3 regions of the Saccharibacillus sp. WB 17 genome follow, and region 3 is predicted to be linked to each of the others. Evidence: predicted binding sites of a transcription regulator. Region 3 holds the regulator's gene; each other region holds the start of a gene.
The links. The regulator LexA, encoded in region 3, represses DNA repair genes until DNA is damaged. The targets are predictions, from matches to a motif close to CGAACATATGTTCG.
Positions count from the first base shown of each region.

Region 1: the regulator LexA is predicted to act here: its motif matches at 2,399-2,412, upstream of recA (recombinase RecA).
Region 2: the regulator LexA is predicted to act here: its motif matches at 2,115-2,128, upstream of FTE24_RS22385 (YolD-like family protein).

Region 1 covers NZ_VPFK02000003.1:87,362-92,746, reverse strand. The annotation lists gene FTE24_RS00980 (regulatory protein RecX) at 286-1,086, opposite strand; gene recA (recombinase RecA) at 1,251-2,312, opposite strand; gene FTE24_RS00970 (competence/damage-inducible protein A) at 2,633-3,901, opposite strand; gene pgsA (CDP-diacylglycerol--glycerol-3-phosphate 3-phosphatidyltransferase) at 4,056-4,643, opposite strand; gene FTE24_RS00960 (YajQ family cyclic di-GMP-binding protein) at 4,812-5,303, opposite strand; gene FTE24_RS00955 (helix-turn-helix domain-containing protein) at 5,358-5,385, opposite strand, start outside.
Region 2 covers NZ_VPFK02000047.1:104,992-110,376, forward strand. The annotation lists gene FTE24_RS22375 (UDP-N-acetylmuramate dehydrogenase) at 1-468, opposite strand, end outside; gene trhO (oxygen-dependent tRNA uridine(34) hydroxylase TrhO) at 658-1,539, shown strand; gene FTE24_RS22385 (YolD-like family protein) at 1,770-2,021, opposite strand; gene FTE24_RS22390 (LLM class flavin-dependent oxidoreductase) at 2,268-3,332, opposite strand; gene FTE24_RS22395 (acyltransferase family protein) at 3,399-4,418, opposite strand; gene FTE24_RS22400 (sigma-70 family RNA polymerase sigma factor) at 4,694-5,385, shown strand, end outside.
Region 3 covers NZ_VPFK02000012.1:21,072-26,456, forward strand. The annotation lists gene coaA (type I pantothenate kinase) at 1-356, shown strand, start outside; gene FTE24_RS04125 (D-alanyl-D-alanine carboxypeptidase family protein) at 404-1,366, shown strand; gene FTE24_RS04130 (hypothetical protein) at 1,478-1,870, shown strand; gene FTE24_RS04135 (hypothetical protein) at 1,812-1,988, opposite strand; gene lexA (transcriptional repressor LexA) at 2,141-2,767, opposite strand; gene FTE24_RS04145 (LysM peptidoglycan-binding domain-containing protein) at 3,070-3,471, shown strand; gene FTE24_RS04150 (DUF896 domain-containing protein) at 3,618-3,821, shown strand; gene FTE24_RS04155 (hypothetical protein) at 3,974-4,504, shown strand; gene FTE24_RS04160 (HAD family hydrolase) at 4,568-5,377, shown strand.

The sequences.
Region 1 (5,385 bases), on a different contig from region 3:
AAGGTATTCCTCGGGATAAAGCTTTTTTGGTTTTCATACCCTCATTCATCCATTCAAGGCTCGGTCCCAAGACCGTTCCCATAAGGCAAGACGACCGAAAAAAAGTCGCTGCCGATCCCGCTTTGGCAAGCGGGGGAGAGTCAATTAGGCAGAACTCAGGGATGCGCAGCGCATTTTTGGAAGGAAAAAGGCTTCTCACTCCACTGACGTTCCTCATTTATTGTAGTCTTCGTCAAAAGTTGTTGTCAAGCTATTGCCAAATTTGTGCGCGGATAATAAGCCGGATCAATCGAATTCCGTTCCGAGTTCTTCCGCATCTTCGCCTTCGCGGCTCAAAGCGAGGTCCAGCGCCCGGCGCGCAATATCGCTGGAAAAGCCTCTGCGCATAATGAAAGCGGCCGTTTTGCGCTTGCGATCCCACAGGTCTCCCTTGGTCGTACGCCACTTTTTGGCCGCCAGTTCTTCCGCGCTGCGCAGTTCGTCGTCTTCACCCAGCGCATCCAGCGCGTCGTCGATCAGCTCCTGATCGATGCCTTTGCGCTTCAGTTCCTGCTTCACGAGCACTTTGCCTTTTTTGCGCCCCGTCACCCGCTGCTGCGCCCATTCCTGGGCGTAGGAAGCATCGTCGATCAGATTCTCTTCCTGCAGCCTGTGCACCGTGTCCGCTGCCGCTTCCGGATCGATCTCTTTCTCCAGCAGCTTCTGCTCGATCTCGCCCGACGTGCGCGCCTTAAAGCTCAAAAAATTGATGGCGTGCGCATAGGCAATCTGCCGTTCGTTGTCACGCACGATATTATCGAGCGCTTCTTTGTCAAAAAAGCTGCCTTTGGTCATGCCATAACGAACCATCGTCGATTCGTGCACGGTGATATAATGCGGACCGAAATAGATCCGGTAACTTTGGCGCGGACGCCGCAGCAGTTCGACCAGCGTCACTTCCTGCGTTTCTTCTTCGGGAAAATCGCCCAGATTGTTCAGCCGTTCTTCGTACGATCTTTCATTTTTGCTTTCGCTATCGCCCTCGTCGGAGTTTGTGCGCCGGTTTGAATTTCGACTGCTTCCGTACGGTTTTCTTCCAAAGCTCATACAATCCCTCTTTTCTTCGATCCTGTGCCAAATTCGATTTTTCAAAAAAGCTGGTTAAAAGAAAAAACTCCAGCCGCATACGGGCCGGAGCTCTTCATCTTATTCGAAAGATTTATTCGAACGACTTATTCAACCGGATCATTCAAACGACTTTGCAGCCGTTGTTACTCGATTTCGAGCAGTTCTTGTTCTTCGTCCGCTTCGGCCTTTTTCTGAGCTTCGGTCGGCTCTTCGACAAGCGTAATCAGATTGCTGGCCTGGCGAATCTTCGTTTCGATCGCGAGCGAAATTTCCTTGTGGTCTTTAAGGAATTGTTTCGCGTTCTCGCGGCCTTGCCCCAGACGCTCGCCCGAGTAGGAATACCACGCACCGCTTTTTTCGACGATGTCCATCTCGGTTCCCATATCGATCAGGCTACCTTCTTTGGAAATGCCTTCTCCGTACATGATATCCACTTCCGCTTGTTTGAACGGAGGTGCGACTTTGTTCTTCACGACTTTGATACGTGTCCGGTTGCCGACGATATCGTTGCCCATTTTGATGGACTCGATGCGGCGCACGTCAAGACGTACGGTCGAATAGAATTTCAGTGCGCGTCCGCCCGGCGTTGTCTCCGGGTTACCGAACATAACGCCGATTTTTTCGCGAAGCTGGTTGATGAAGATCGCGATCGTGTTCGACTTGCTGATGGCTCCGGACAGTTTGCGAAGCGCCTGAGACATCAGGCGGGCTTGCAGACCGACGTGGGAGTCGCCCATTTCGCCTTCGATTTCGGCTTTTGGCACGAGAGCCGCTACGGAGTCGATAACGATGATATCGACCGCGCCGCTGCGTACGAGTGCTTCGGCGATTTCAAGGCCTTGTTCGCCGGTATCCGGCTGCGAGAGCAGAAGCTCGTCAACGTTAACGCCCAGGTTATACGCGTACTTCGGATCGAGCGCGTGCTCGGCGTCGATGAAAGCGGCTTGTCCGCCTGCTTTTTGCACTTCGGCTACCGCGTGCAGGGCAACGGTCGTTTTACCCGAAGATTCCGGTCCGTAAATTTCGATAATCCGTCCGCGAGGCATTCCGCCCGTTCCCAATGCCACGTCCAGAGCGATGGAACCGCTCGGTACGACCTCGACGTTCATGTGTGTCGATTCTCCAAGCTTCATGATGGAACCTTTTCCGAATTGTTTCTCTATTTGGCGAAGCGCCATATCCAGCGCAGCACGACGATCTGACAATATATCCACACCCTTATCTAATTGGTTTTGTACGTCTTCTGTACCTCTATCATAACGCTTTTGGACGGGTTTGCCAAGCTTTTTTTCGAACATACATTCGTATTTTTCCCGAACGGCTTTTTCCCTCTCCGACGCGGTCTGCAAAGCTAAAAAAACCCCTAAGTCGCAAAAAGAACCGCAGGCGAGTCTGAGGTATCGCCGCGGTTCTTCCGTATGTTTATTATACCAAAAAAGTCAGGTGCGGTCAATGTAAAAGCGCTTTGCTGCGCGGTCTGCGGCAGATTTCCGCACCTTTTTTCGCCTGCTGTTTTCCTGTGAAATCAGTCCTGCTTCTCCGCCTGCAAAAGCCGAAGCCACAGCCGGTACAGCAGCGTCTTCGTGGACCGCTTGCGCACGGTGTCGCGGTTGCCCTTGATAAGCAGTTCGAACACTTCCGTCTCGCCGCCCCGTTCGGAGATGCCGATATAGACGAGCCCGGCCGGCTTGCGCTCGGAGTAGCCCGGTCCGGCCACTCCGGTGACCGACAGCCCGTAGTCCGTATCCGTGATCATGCGGATCTGTTCGGCGAGCACCTCCGCCACTTCGCGGCTCACCGCGCCGGGCGCGTTCTCGCCTTCGAGGTAATCGTGCGGCACGTTCAGCAGCTTCTCCTTCATCTCGTTGGAGTAGCAGACGATGCCGCCTCTGAGCATGGCCGCGCTGCCGGGCACGGTAGTCAGGCTTTCCATGACCATGCCGCCCGTGCAGCTCTCGGCCGCGCTTACGTTCAGTCCAAGATCCGCCATCATCTTCACGATCGTCTCTTCGATCGCCACGTCGTCGCTCGCATACATATGCTGCGGCAGCCGGCTCTGGATCTGCACTTCGAGCGCGGTCAGCTTTTTGTCGGCTTCCTGAATGTCGTGCGCCTTCGTGGACAACCGGATCGCCACTTCGCCTTCTTTGGCATAAGGCGCGATCGTCGGGTCCGTCTGCGCGTCGATCAGGTCCAGCAGCTTGTCTTCGAGCGCCGATTCGCCGATACCGGCAAACTTCAGGATGCGCGAATACAGCGGCATCTCGTCGGTCAGCACCTGATGCAGCAGCCATGGCTTCGCTTCGGCCTCGAACATCGGCTTGAGCTCGCTCGGCGGGCCCGGCAGCACGATGTAATGATGGCCGGTCTCGTCGCTGATCGCGACGCCCACCGCAAGTCCCGTCGCGTTCGGCAGCGGGGTGCAGCCGTCGATCACGAGCGCCTGACGCTTGTTGTTGTCGGTCATCGGCACGCCGCGGTCCGCGAAAAACTCCGCGATCTTGTCCATGGCCGGACGATCGTTCCGTAGTTCCCGGCCGAGCACTTCGGCGATCGCGTCCTTCGTCAGATCGTCCTGCGTCGGTCCGATGCCGCCCGAAAAGACGAGTACGTCCGCACGTCCCTGCGCCTGGCGAATCGCTTCCTTGAGGCGTTCCTTGTTGTCTCCGACGACGGTCTGGAAATAGACGTCGATACCGAGCGCGGCCAGCTCCTGCGACAAATACTGGGCATTGGTGTTGACGATCTGGCCGAGCAGAAGCTCGGTCCCTACTGCGATGATTTCGGCTTTCACTACGCGTCACGCTCCTTATGAAGATGTGGGAATGGGGAAACAGCTTACGCATTCGACTGTTTCAGCAAATGACGGTTCGTCATTTACTGAAAGTCTCGCTTACGCATTCGACTGTTTCAGCAAATGACGGTTCGTCATTTACTGAAAGTCTCGCTTACGCGTTCGACTGTTTCAGCAAATGACGGTTACGTACAAAGTAATCGACGCCGGTGTAGACGGTGACAATGACGGCGGCCCAGATCAGGATCGTATCGGCCGGGAAAGACCAGATCTCGAACGGGAGGTTGTTCAGCAGCAGCACGACGATGGCCGCAATCTGGAGAACGGTTTTGATCTTGCCTCCGGAGCCGGCGGCCATGACGGCGCCGTCGAGCAGCGCGATCTGGCGCAGGCCGGTGACGGCGAATTCGCGGCTGATGATAACGATCGCCATCCAGGCGGCCAGTTTGTCCATCTGCACGAGCGAGATGAACGCCGCGGATACGAGCAGCTTGTCGGCGAGCGGGTCCATCAGCTTGCCCAGATTGGTCACCAGGTTGCGGCTGCGCGCGATATAGCCGTCGATGCCGTCGGTACACGAAGCGACGATGAAGATGATGCACGCGATCAGCTGGCCCCAGCCCAGCTCCACTCCGTGCCAGACGATAGGCTCCGGCAGAAAAGGCAGTTCCGCGAGGAGGAAGACCATCATGACCGGAATCATGAAAATTCGGCTGAGCGTAATACGATTGGGAAGATTCATTTGTGCATCCATTCCTTCCGATCGAGCCTTCGCCCGATTTCTCTTTTCAACCTTACAAGTATAATATCCGAATGTTAGGGTGTCAAAACGTCGACGGCTTCTCTCCGCGCCTGCAAAAATGCCCTCCGTTTCCTTGGGGAAACGAAGGGCATGCTTCGTGCGACGGTCTTATTTGAAGTTGGTGAATTGCAGTTCGATCGGCAGTTCGGCTTCGCGCAGAAGCTTCATGACGGCCTGGAGATCGTCCCGGCTTTTGGACGTGACTCTAATCTGATCGCCCTGAATCTGGCTTTTGACTTTGAGCTTGGAATCGCGGATCAGCGTATTGATTTTTTTGGAGCTGTCCGATTCGATGCCCGACTTCAGTCCCAGCTTTTGACGGACCGTATTCAGCGAAGCGGTCTCGATTTTGCCGAAATCCAGGTTTTTGAACGGGACGCCGCGCTTGATCATCTTCGATTGCAAAATGTCGATGACCGCGCCGAGTTTGTACTCGTCGTCGGAGATGATCGTCAGCGAGTCTTTGTCCAGTTCGAAGCTGGTCTTGGTTCCCTTGAAATCGAAGCGGCTCGTAATTTCGCGTTCCGCCTGATCGATTGCGTTTTTCAGTTCCTGCATATCCATTTTGGATACGATATCCATTGAATTTTCAGAAGCCACGGATCCTCTTCCTTTCGGGTGGAATTAATTAGTTATTGAAATTAGTTATTGAAATCAGTTCTTCAAATTAACCTGCAGGCGG
Region 2 (5,385 bases), on a different contig from region 3:
CGGGTGTTCCTTGTCGATCACGTACGCCGTCTCCAGCACGTCGCTGATCTGGTGGCTGAAATATTTCGCGTTCATGTAGACGCCCGCTCCGAGCGTGCCCGGCAGCAGGAACATGAAGTCGAACGAAGGAATGCCCGTGTACAGCCCGAACAGCGCCAGCAGCGTCATCGGCGTGCCCGCGGAGACGAACAGCCGGCCCGGCAGCAGCTTGAATTCGATATGTTCCTTGAGCGAAAAGAACAGCATGTCGTCGGACGGACGGTCCGGAAACAGCGTGTTGGAGCCCATGCCGAACAGAAACGGATCGAGTCCTTTGGACGTGGCGCCTTCGAGCATGGTCGACACTTCCTCGATCGTGTGCGGCAGCGCCAGATGGCGGGCTTCCCCGCCGATTTCGTAGGTCGAATGGACGGACAGGCTCGTGCCTGTACGGCACAGGCGTTCAAACGTTTGGTTTTGCGAAGTCATATTGCGTAACTCTCCTCTTGGCGTTCTTCGGATTGGAAGCTGTGATGGATGTTCTTATTATAAAATTCCCGCGGCGAATCTTGGGGAATCGATTGACGAATGACGATAAAACGTCTAAAATTTTAAGTTGCACGCAAGCATCCTACAGGAAGCGGCGGCAAAAATCAATGAAATCCCAGGTGATCATAAATGGAAAACCCAACTTACCGCATTTTGCTTTTCTATAAATTCGTTCAAATCGACCAACCGGAAGAGTTTGCGGCCGCGCATCTGCAATACTGCAAAGACCTCGGCGTCAAAGGACGGATCCTTATCGCCGGCGAAGGCATCAACGGCACGCTGTCCGGCACGCACGAGCAGACCGAGCAGTATATGCAGGACCTGCTGGCCGACGCCCGCTTCGAAGGTACCGTGTTCAAGATCGACGAATCGGAAAATCATGCGTTCAAAAAATTGTTCGTCCGCTACAAAGAAGAACTCGTCACGTTCCGCTACGACAAAGAGCTTGACCCGAACGTAACGTCCGGCAAGCGCCTGTCCCCGAAACAATTTCACGAACAGCTTCAGCGCGACGACGTGATCGTGCTCGACGGCCGGACCGACTACGAATACGATCTGGGCCATTTCCGCAACGCGATTCGCCCGAACATCGATTCGTTCCGCGAGTTCCCGGAATGGATTCGCGAAAACATGGCCGAGCACAAAGACAAAACGATTCTGACCTACTGCACGGGCGGGATCCGCTGCGAAAAGTTGACCGGCTTCATGCTCGAAGAAGGCTTTGCGGACGTCGCGCAGCTCGAAGGCGGCATCGTCTCCTACGGCAAGGACGAAGAAGTCCGGGGCGATCTGTTCGACGGCAAATGCTACGTGTTCGACGAGCGCATCTCGGTCCCGATCAACCAGGTGGACCCGAGCATCGTCGGCAGATGTTACCACTGCGACGAGCCGACCGACGTGTACGTCAACTGCCCGGTCTGCAACCTCCAGCATCTGGTGTGCGAATCGTGCGCCGACGAACACAGCCATTACTGCTCGGACGAGTGCAAAGAGTCCGTAGCGGCGGTGTAAAAAGTTTCTCGGGTGCGAGTTGTATACGTTGGAGGCGCTGCGGGGCGGGGGAGCTGTCGATCGCTCTCCGCTGCGCCGCTCCTTATCGCAATAAACGTAAAAAGCGCAGGCTGCGGCCAACGCTCAGAAAAAAGGCTCTATCCGAGAAGCAAGACGCTCGGGCAGAGCTTTTTTTATTTCCTAAGACCTGTTCTTCCGCGGTGCAGGGACGCTGCGTGACGAAACGTTCGTCAATCGCGCGGATAGTTCACGGCCATGATGTCCATGAAAGGGACTTTGCGGGTCTCTTCGCCTTGCTCGACGTGCACTCTTCCGGTTCTCGGGTCCATCTTGACGATCAAACCCCGAACCGCTTCCGTTACTCCCCAGACCGTCAATTCCACAACGGATTTCTCCTGGTAGGCCTCAGTCAGTTGATTCCCTATTTCTTCCAGAACAAACTCGTCGCGGGTCGGCCGCTTTGCTACTTTTCCTTTTGCCAAACCGCTTCCTCCTTGCCTTGCGCGTGATTTGTTAATTATACCATCTTTATTTGTCAAAATCGCGTCAAAAAGCGAAATTGATTGAACAATTTACGTACATATGTTCTTAATCGGAATTCGGGCGGGAAAAATGAACCTTTGCGGGCGAAAACAAAAAGCCCCGACGCGATCGGGCAGACGGACGCGCATCTGCGGAAGCGATCGAATCGGGGAGAAGTTCGTGTGTGTAAAAGAGCAGGAGACGGATTAGAGCGCGGCCTGGCCTGCCGGAATGGCGATATCGGCCAAAATCTCGTACGAATGCAGCCGTTCGGCGTGATCGTAGATGCCGCTCGTCACGATCAGCTCATCGGCCTGCGTGCGCTCCATGAGCTGGTGCAGGCGGCGTTCGACCGTCTCGCGGTCGCCGACGATCGAAGATTCCATCCGCTTGCGCACGGCGGACAGCTCAAGCGGATCGAGCTGCGCGGACAGGTCGGCCGGCGGCTGGATTTTGCCCGGGCGGCCGCGGGTCAGCGCGATGACCTGCTGCTGCATCGTCGTCGACAGGAATTCGGCTCTCTCCTGCGTATCCGCGGCGATGACCGATACGCCCAGCATGACGTACGGCTTATCCAGCGTCTTGGAAGGACGGAACGTGCTGCGGTACGCTTCGATCGCCCGGTCGAGGTAGTCCGGCGAGAAATGCCCGGCGAACGCGAACGGAAGGCCCTGATAAGCGGCCAGGCGCGCGCTGAAATCGCTGGAGCCGAGCAGCCAGATCGGAATGTCCAGCCCTTCGCCCGGCACGGCGCGGATCGGCGCATGGTACGACGTCTTCGAAGCGTCGAAAAAGCTGCGCAGTTCTTCCAGCAGGTCCGGGAAATCTTCCCCGCTGTTGAGGTCGCGCCGCAGCGCGAGCGAAGTGCGGCGGTCGCTGCCCGGCGCGCGGCCGAGACCGAGGTCGATCCGGCCCGGATACATCGATTCCAGCGTGCCGAACTGTTCGGCGATGACGAGCGGCGCATGGTTCGGCAGCATGATGCCGCCCGCGCCGAGCCGGATCGTCGACGTGCCGGCGGCCAGATAGCCGATTACGACCGACGTGGCGGAGCTTGCGACGCCCGGCATATTATGATGTTCCGCGACCCAGTAGCGGTGATAGCCCCATTTCTCGGCGTGCTGCGCCAGATTCAGGCTGTCGCGGAACGCGTCGGCCGCCGTCTGCCCTTCGAGAATCTGGGACAGATCGAGCACGGAGATCGGGATCTCCCCGATCTGCCGGACTTTGCGGTCTTCTGCTCCGCGAACAGGTTCTTGCGATTGACTCATATCGATCTCTCCTTATGGGTGTAGTTTGACTGGGTGTAGGTTGACGTCGGAGGGCGGAGCGCAGTCTTAACGCCGCGCTTCCGCGCCGCCGTCGGAGCTTTGCTTTTTGTACAGGCGATCGAGCTTCGGTTCAAGCAGCCAACCGAGGCGCGCGCGCACGAAGTCGGAAGACAGCGCCGCCGCCAGCAGAACGCCGAGCGGAATGAGCAGCAGCATCCACGACGCTTCGCCGTACGTCTCGTAGAAGCCGGAAGCGATCAGTCCTTTGACGAGAAAACCGTGCAGCAGGTACGCGTACAGCGTGTTGCGGCCGAGTGCGGACAGCACCGGAACGTTCCGGCCCGTCATGAGAATCATCACCGCTCCGCCGATCAGCACCGCCGCCGCGTAAGCGCCGACCCGGTAAAGGCCCGCGCTCCATTCGGGATGATCCAGCGCCCGGTACGGCAGGCTGCCGTAGAACCATTCGGCGCGGAAGTCCTGTCCATAGTTTACCATAACGAAAGCCGACGCACCGAGCACGACCGCCGAGATCCCTTTGAGGAGAGGCGTGCGCAGACGGTCGATATGCGTTTTATCCAGATAATAGCCGGCCAGGAAAAACGGGAAAAAGACGATCGTGCGCGAAATGCTCGCATAATACTGCGCGTCCGCCGCGTAACCGGCCAGAATCGCGATCGCAAGCGAAATCGGCAGCGCCCAGCGGATTTTGACCGCGTAAGGCAGCAGCATTTTCCAGATGATCATGCTGAAGATGAACCACATGAGCCAATACGGAGTAAAATACGAGAACCGCAGCGTCGGCGAACCCATGACGAAATAATCGAACAGCGAATACAGACTTTCGAAAATCAGGTACGGCACGATGAGCGAACCGACCACTTTGATCCGGTAATCGCCGCTCGTGATCTTTTTGCAGAAAAAGCCCGAGATCAGCACGAACAGCGGAATATGGAACGAATAGATGAGCAGGTACAGCGGGCGGAAACGGTCGCTGCCGCTGAGCGGTTCAATCAGATGGCCGACCGCGACCAGCGCGATCAGCAGAACTTTCAGGTTGTCAAAATAAGCGTCGCGTCGAGCCATGGTGCCCCTCCTTCATCAAGCATGCGAAGTGTTCGGCCGACGGTGGACCGGCTTTCGTTGCTTGGGGTCCTTATACCCGCCGTTTTCGGTCATGAACCGTTTGTGGGTGCAAACGCGCGGCTTCGGCTCGCTGCTCCTACCCTTGCTTCGACGGATGCAATCGCGATCGGCGGCTTTTTCGCGGGAGCAGATCGCTTTTTTTGAAAAAAGCAAAACCTTTTGCCGTTCCCGGCTGTCCAATCGGTGAACGCTATCCCAACAAGGAGTGAATGCCTTTGAATTCCCCTGCCACACGGGCCGCTTTCGACGAACGCGTTCGGCGGGCGGCCGAAGGCGACGCCTCGGCGTTCGCCGAGCTGATCGTCGCCGAACGTGCCCGAATGCTGCGGGTCGCCGGCTATTACGTGCGCGGCGCCGCCGATGCCGAAGACGCGGTGCAGGAAGCGATCTGCCGCGCTTTTACCGCGCTGCCCGCGCTGGAGCACCCGAACTATTTTCGCACATGGCTGATTCGTATCGTCATCAACGTCTCGCTGGGCCTGCTCAAAAGCAGCCGCCGAACGGTAGCGACGGGCGGTGCCGAAGCGAACACGCTGGCCGCCCCGCGCGAAGAGACCGACCGGCGGCTCGACCTGATGCAGGCGCTGTCGGTTCTGCCGCCCAAATATCGCACCGTCATCCGGTTGAAATACATGCACGATCTCAAATTGACGGATATCGCCGAACTGCTGGAACTGCCGCTCGGCACGGTGAAGACGTATCAACATAAAGGACTGACGCTGCTGCGCGAACAATACCGGAGCGAGATCGAAGATCGCCGGCGTGCCCGGGCACGGCTGGAAAACGATCGCGCCGCACGGGAGGAGACGGAAATGGAACTGGAATCGGAACTGGAATCGGAATTGTATGGTCTGCTGCATCAATGGAGAGAACGCGCCCAGGCTTTGACCCAGCGGCACTTCGCCGC
Region 3 (5,385 bases):
TTTTGATCGTTGAAGGCGTCAACGTGCTTCAGGTCAGCAAAGGACAGCCGGTGTTCGTCAGCGACTTTTTCGATTTTTCCGTCTATATCGACGCCGAGGAGCAAGAAATCCGCAACTGGTACATCGATCGCTTTTTGCTGCTGCACCGGACCGCGTTTCGCGATCCGTCTTCGTATTTTCACCGTTATGCGGAATTGACGGAGCGCGAAGCGGTCGAGCGCGCCACGAACATTTGGGAGACGATCAACCTGCTCAATTTGAACGAGAACATTTTGCCGACGCGCGGCCGGGCCGACCTGGTGCTGAGCAAAGGGCCGGACCATCAGATCCACCGCGTGTTTTTAAAAGATTTGTAGGACGGGGTATGAAAAAGAGAGTCGAAATGACGAAGGGGGAGTTCGTTTTGCCGCTGTTTACGCATAAAAAGAGCCGGTGGGGTGCCGTTCGTTCCAAACGCGGAGCGATGTTGTCGGCGGTACTGGCGCTTGCGATCGGAGGGAGCGCCGCTGCGGCCGAGCCGGCTCAGGCGTCGCCTGCCGGGGGAGCCAGTATCGTCCCCATATCCGCGTCGTCGCTCGTATCGGCGTCGAATCTTGCGAGCGGCCTCTACAGTTCGAACGCGATTCTGATCGATTTGAACAACGGGCAGATGCGGATGAAAAAAAATATCAACCAAAAAGTCTATCCCGCTTCGATGACCAAGATGATGACGGTGCTCGTGGCGCTCGAAGGCTTGCCGGACAAGCAGAAGAAAATTACGCTGCCGGCGTCCATGTTTCCCGCGCTCAAAAAAGAAGGCGCTTCGATGGCCGGCTTCCTGCCGGGCGAAAAAGTGAAAGGAATCGATCTGCTCTACGGGTCGATGCTGCCTTCCGGGGCGGACGCTTCGATGGGACTGGCCTACGCGGTCGCAGGGTCGGAAGCGGCATTCGTCAAAAAGATGAATCAAAAAGCGAAAAAGCTGGGCATGACGCATACGCATTTCGCCAACGTGACCGGTCTGCACGATCCGAACCATTACACGACCGTCAAAGACATGTCGATCCTGCTGCGGGCCGGACTCAAAAACGCCACGTTCCGCAAACTGATCACGACGGAGAAACATGCGATCGGCGCGACGAACAGCCATCCGAACGGATTGACCGTGCGCAGCACGCTGTCCGAGAGCGCTCCGACGCTGCAGTTCAAAGGCGGCAAAATTTTGGGCGGCAAAACAGGTTACACCCGGGCGGCAGGGCTGTGTCTGGCGTCGCTTGCGGTCAAAAACGGCAGATCGTACATTCTCGTCACCGCGGGAGCAGACGGAACGCCTTGGACGAAGCCTTACCATATCCTCGACGCGCTGAACGTCTACCCGAAGCTTTGAATTTGGAGTGGAAAAAGAACGCACGTTCGCTTATAATACAAACATACGTTCCGATCGGTTGCGGAGGAACTGCCTGATGCGATTCGATCGAGGGGCCGGGAGGGTGTGTTTGTGGACATGAATGGACTGGAGTTGAAAATTCTCGGCATTTTGCGCCGCCATCGCTGGGGCGCTTTCCGTTGGTTGTCGATGGCGCGATTGATCCGCCACAGCGGCGGGGCTTTTCGCGAAGTCACGATTGCGCTGGTCAATCTCGAACAGGCCGCCTATATCCGTTGGCTCGACAAGTCGTCGATGCAGCATATCGTGCTGCTGCGCAAAGCGTACGAACGGCCGAAGACGCCGCCGCCGAGATTCGGCACTTCGGCGGCGGACGCGCGCAAGATATCCCGCACGCCCGGACACCGGGCGCAGCGGGCGCTGCATCAACCGACAGGTTCGACGGTCAAGCGCCGCCCGACAGAGACAGAGCCACCAGCGAGGCGAACACAAGCAGCAGACTGACCAGTGCCGCGCCGAAGTAGATCCGAACCTGCCGCGGGCGGCGGCGATAGACGGCAATGCCGCCAAGCACCGCGGATACCGCGAACAGCAGAAAAGAAACAGTCATCAGATCGGCCATGACGATCCTCCTTAAATAAGATGGAATTTGAACGGGAATCTCTTAAACGGGAAACTCTTATTCGCAAGCCGCCCATATCGCACAAAAAAACTCCTCCGATTTCGGGGGAGTTTTCTAGTTGGAGCGGTAAAGGTCAGATGATCCTCCCAGACTCAATGGAAGTTACGGAACAAACCGACGACTTTGCCAAGAATCGTCACGTGCGTCAAGCGAAGCGGTTCGTAGGTCGGGTTCTCCGGCTGAAGGCGAATATGATCCTTCTCCTTGTAGAACGTCTTGACCGTCGCTTCGTCTTCTTCGGTCATCGCCACCACGATATCGCCGTTATTGGCCGTCTGCTGCTGGCGCACGACGACGTAGTCGCCGCTGTTGATGCCGGCTTCGATCATGCTGTCTCCGATGACGGACAGCATGAACACCTGATCGTCGCCGACCATCGTCTGCGGAAGCGGGAAATAATCTTCGATGTTCTCGGTTGCCGTGATCGGCACGCCGGCCGTGACTTTGCCGACGACCGGAACGCGCCGGATCGTCGAGGCGAACAGGTTGCCCGTATCCGACTCTTCGAGACCGAGCAGCTCGATCGCGCGAGGCTTCGTCGGGTCGCGGCGGATCAGCCCTTTTTTCTCCAGGCGATCCAGGTGTCCGTGCACCGTCGAGCTGGAAGCGAGTCCTACCGCTTCGCCGATCTCGCGAACGGAAGGCGGGTACCCTTTGGATTTGACTTCAGTACGGATAAATTCCAAAATGGCCTGTTGGCGTATGGATATCTTCGACATATCGTATCAACCCCATCCATTAATCTATAGTAGTGTCATTCAAGTTATGAGCATCCGAAACATGCGAACAGACGGTCGAATGCTATACGCGCAAATTATAGCATAGAACTTCCGTTCGTACAAACGTAAGTTCGAAAGCAAACGATTTTTTTACAAACAGGCGTTCGGGTGCCCTTTTTGGACCGCATAAAAAGGGGAACAAATTTTCCCGAACAAGCGTTCCAAAAACTATTGCCTGAAACGTATGTTCGTGCTATATTAATTCGCAGAAGGCAGAACAAACGTTTGGGAGAGTGTGTAAGATGCCAAAATACACGACGTATAAGAGCATTTACGAGACGGCCGGCACGCCAACCGAGTCGCGCGGCGGCAGATCCGTTTCCAGCTTGTCTTTTTTATATAATCGGAAGTTTCCCGCTTATCGGCGAAGCGGAAGCACGACCGCCAAAGCGCGTCTGCTGCTGTTCGTCCTGATCGGACTGTTCGCGGGCACCGGAGTCGTGCATGCGTTCCAAAACGACAAGCCGGCAGCGGAAGTCCACACGGTCATCGTCTCGCCGGGCGACACGCTGTGGTCGATCGCCGAGAGCCGCAAGCCGGCAGGCGCGGACACCCGCATTTTTATCGCCGGCATCCAACAGAAGAACGGATTGAGCGGCAGCGAGATCCACTCCGGCGACGAACTGATTCTTCCGAATTTCTGATCGTCGCTCGCCAGGTTGCGAAGCGCGCGGGAACGCCGATCGACGTACCTGATCCAAACGCAGGAGCTTGCAGGGCTATCGCCTTGACAAGCTCTTTTTTTCATGTGAAAGTATATAGAAGCAAGGTAATTAAGGAGGAGTTACGCGTGGATATCGATATTTTGGTAGGCCGGATCAACGAACTGGCCCGTAAACATAAAGCCGAAGGCTTGACCGAAGAAGAAGCGCAGGAACGCGCGCAGCTTCGCGAAGTGTATCTCGGCAACGTTCGGCGCAATTTCCGGCAGGAACTCGATACGATCAAATGGGTCGACGAAGAAGAGCCGGGCAGCGATTCGAAGCTGCACTGATTTTTTTTGCGGAGGAGGTCTCGCTAGTGCAGACCTGCTCCGCAAGCGCTTTACCGGAACGGAAACGGCTCGCCGGTTCGCGGAAAAGGGAGTGCCGCGAACCGGCGGGTTTTTCTTATATATAGAGTGACTTATTTTAAGGGGGAAAACGCATGTCCCGTTCGTGGGAGAGACAGGTTCGCAAAAATCAGCAAAAAACGAATACTTACAGGCAAAAATCGGGTCAGGAACGAATCGGCGGGTCGGGCACTTCAAGCCAATCGTTCGATACGTTCAAAGGCCGGAACTATATGTTCCCGGTGTTCCTGCTGGTCATCGCCCTGTTCCTGACGGCCATCACGATTTCGGCCCAAATGTCGGGCGTCGAAGAAGCGTCGGGCTCGTCGTACTGGTTCATCATCGTGATGTATCTCATCTTGGCGGTCATCATGTTCCTGCGCCGGCCTTTCCTGCGTATCGGCAAAGACCGGATGAGCACGATCCGCTTCAACCGCGAGCGCACGATCATGGCCGGCGATATCGCCAAGTTCCGGATCGAAAAAGGCTACGTCACGGTAGAAACGAAAGGCAAAGGCGCCAACTGGATTTTCTCGCGCTTCCTTAAAATGTTCAAAACGGACGAGATTGCCGCGCGCGTAACGGAATTCGCCGAGCAGCACCAGATTCCGGTCGAGAAGAAGTAAGCGAGCGGTTGAATCGGAATTTGCCGGGAAGCAGACCATACAGGAAGAGTGAGGGGACGACACATGACGGTGAACAATGAGGTTAAAGCGGTAATTTTCGATCTGGACGACACGCTGCTCTGGGACGAGCGCAGTATTCGGGAATCTTTTGCGGCCGTGGCTGAAGAAGCGGCTCGACGCACGGGAATCGACGCGCAGGCGTTCGAACAAGCGGTGCGCGAACGCGCCCGGGAACTGTACGCCGGCTACGACACCTACCCTTTTACCCAGATGATCGGCATCAATCCGTTCGAAGGACTCTGGGCGAATTTTGACAAAGGCGAACAGCCGGAATTCCGCAAGCTGCAGGAGATCGCTCCGGCGTACCGCAAAGAAGCTTGGCGCCTCGGGTTGGCGGATCTGGGCATCGAAGACGAAGCGCTTGCGCTCGAGTTGTCCGACAGGTTCGCGGCCGAGCGCCGCAGCCGTCCCCACGTCTATGAAGAAACGTACGAAGTGCTCGACGCGCTCAAAGGCGAAGTCAAGCTGCTGCTGCTGACGAACGGCTGTCCGTCGCTGCAGCAGGAGAAGCTCGACGGCGTTCCGCAGCTCGTGCCTTACTTCGACCATATCGTCATTTCCGGTACGTTCGGCAAAGGCAAACCCGATCCGGCGATTTTCCGCCATGCGCTCAGCCTGCTCGGCGTGGAGCCGGAAGAAGCGCTGATGGTCGGCGACAAGCAGAGCACGGATATCCGCGGAGCGCTGGACACGGGCATTCCGTCGGTCTGGATCAATCGCGGAGGTCGTCCGCCCCATTCCGGTATCGTGCCGGTGCATCAGATCGAATCCCTGCGCGACCTGCCTCGGCTGGCCGGAATCCGCGTTTCCTGAGAAATCGG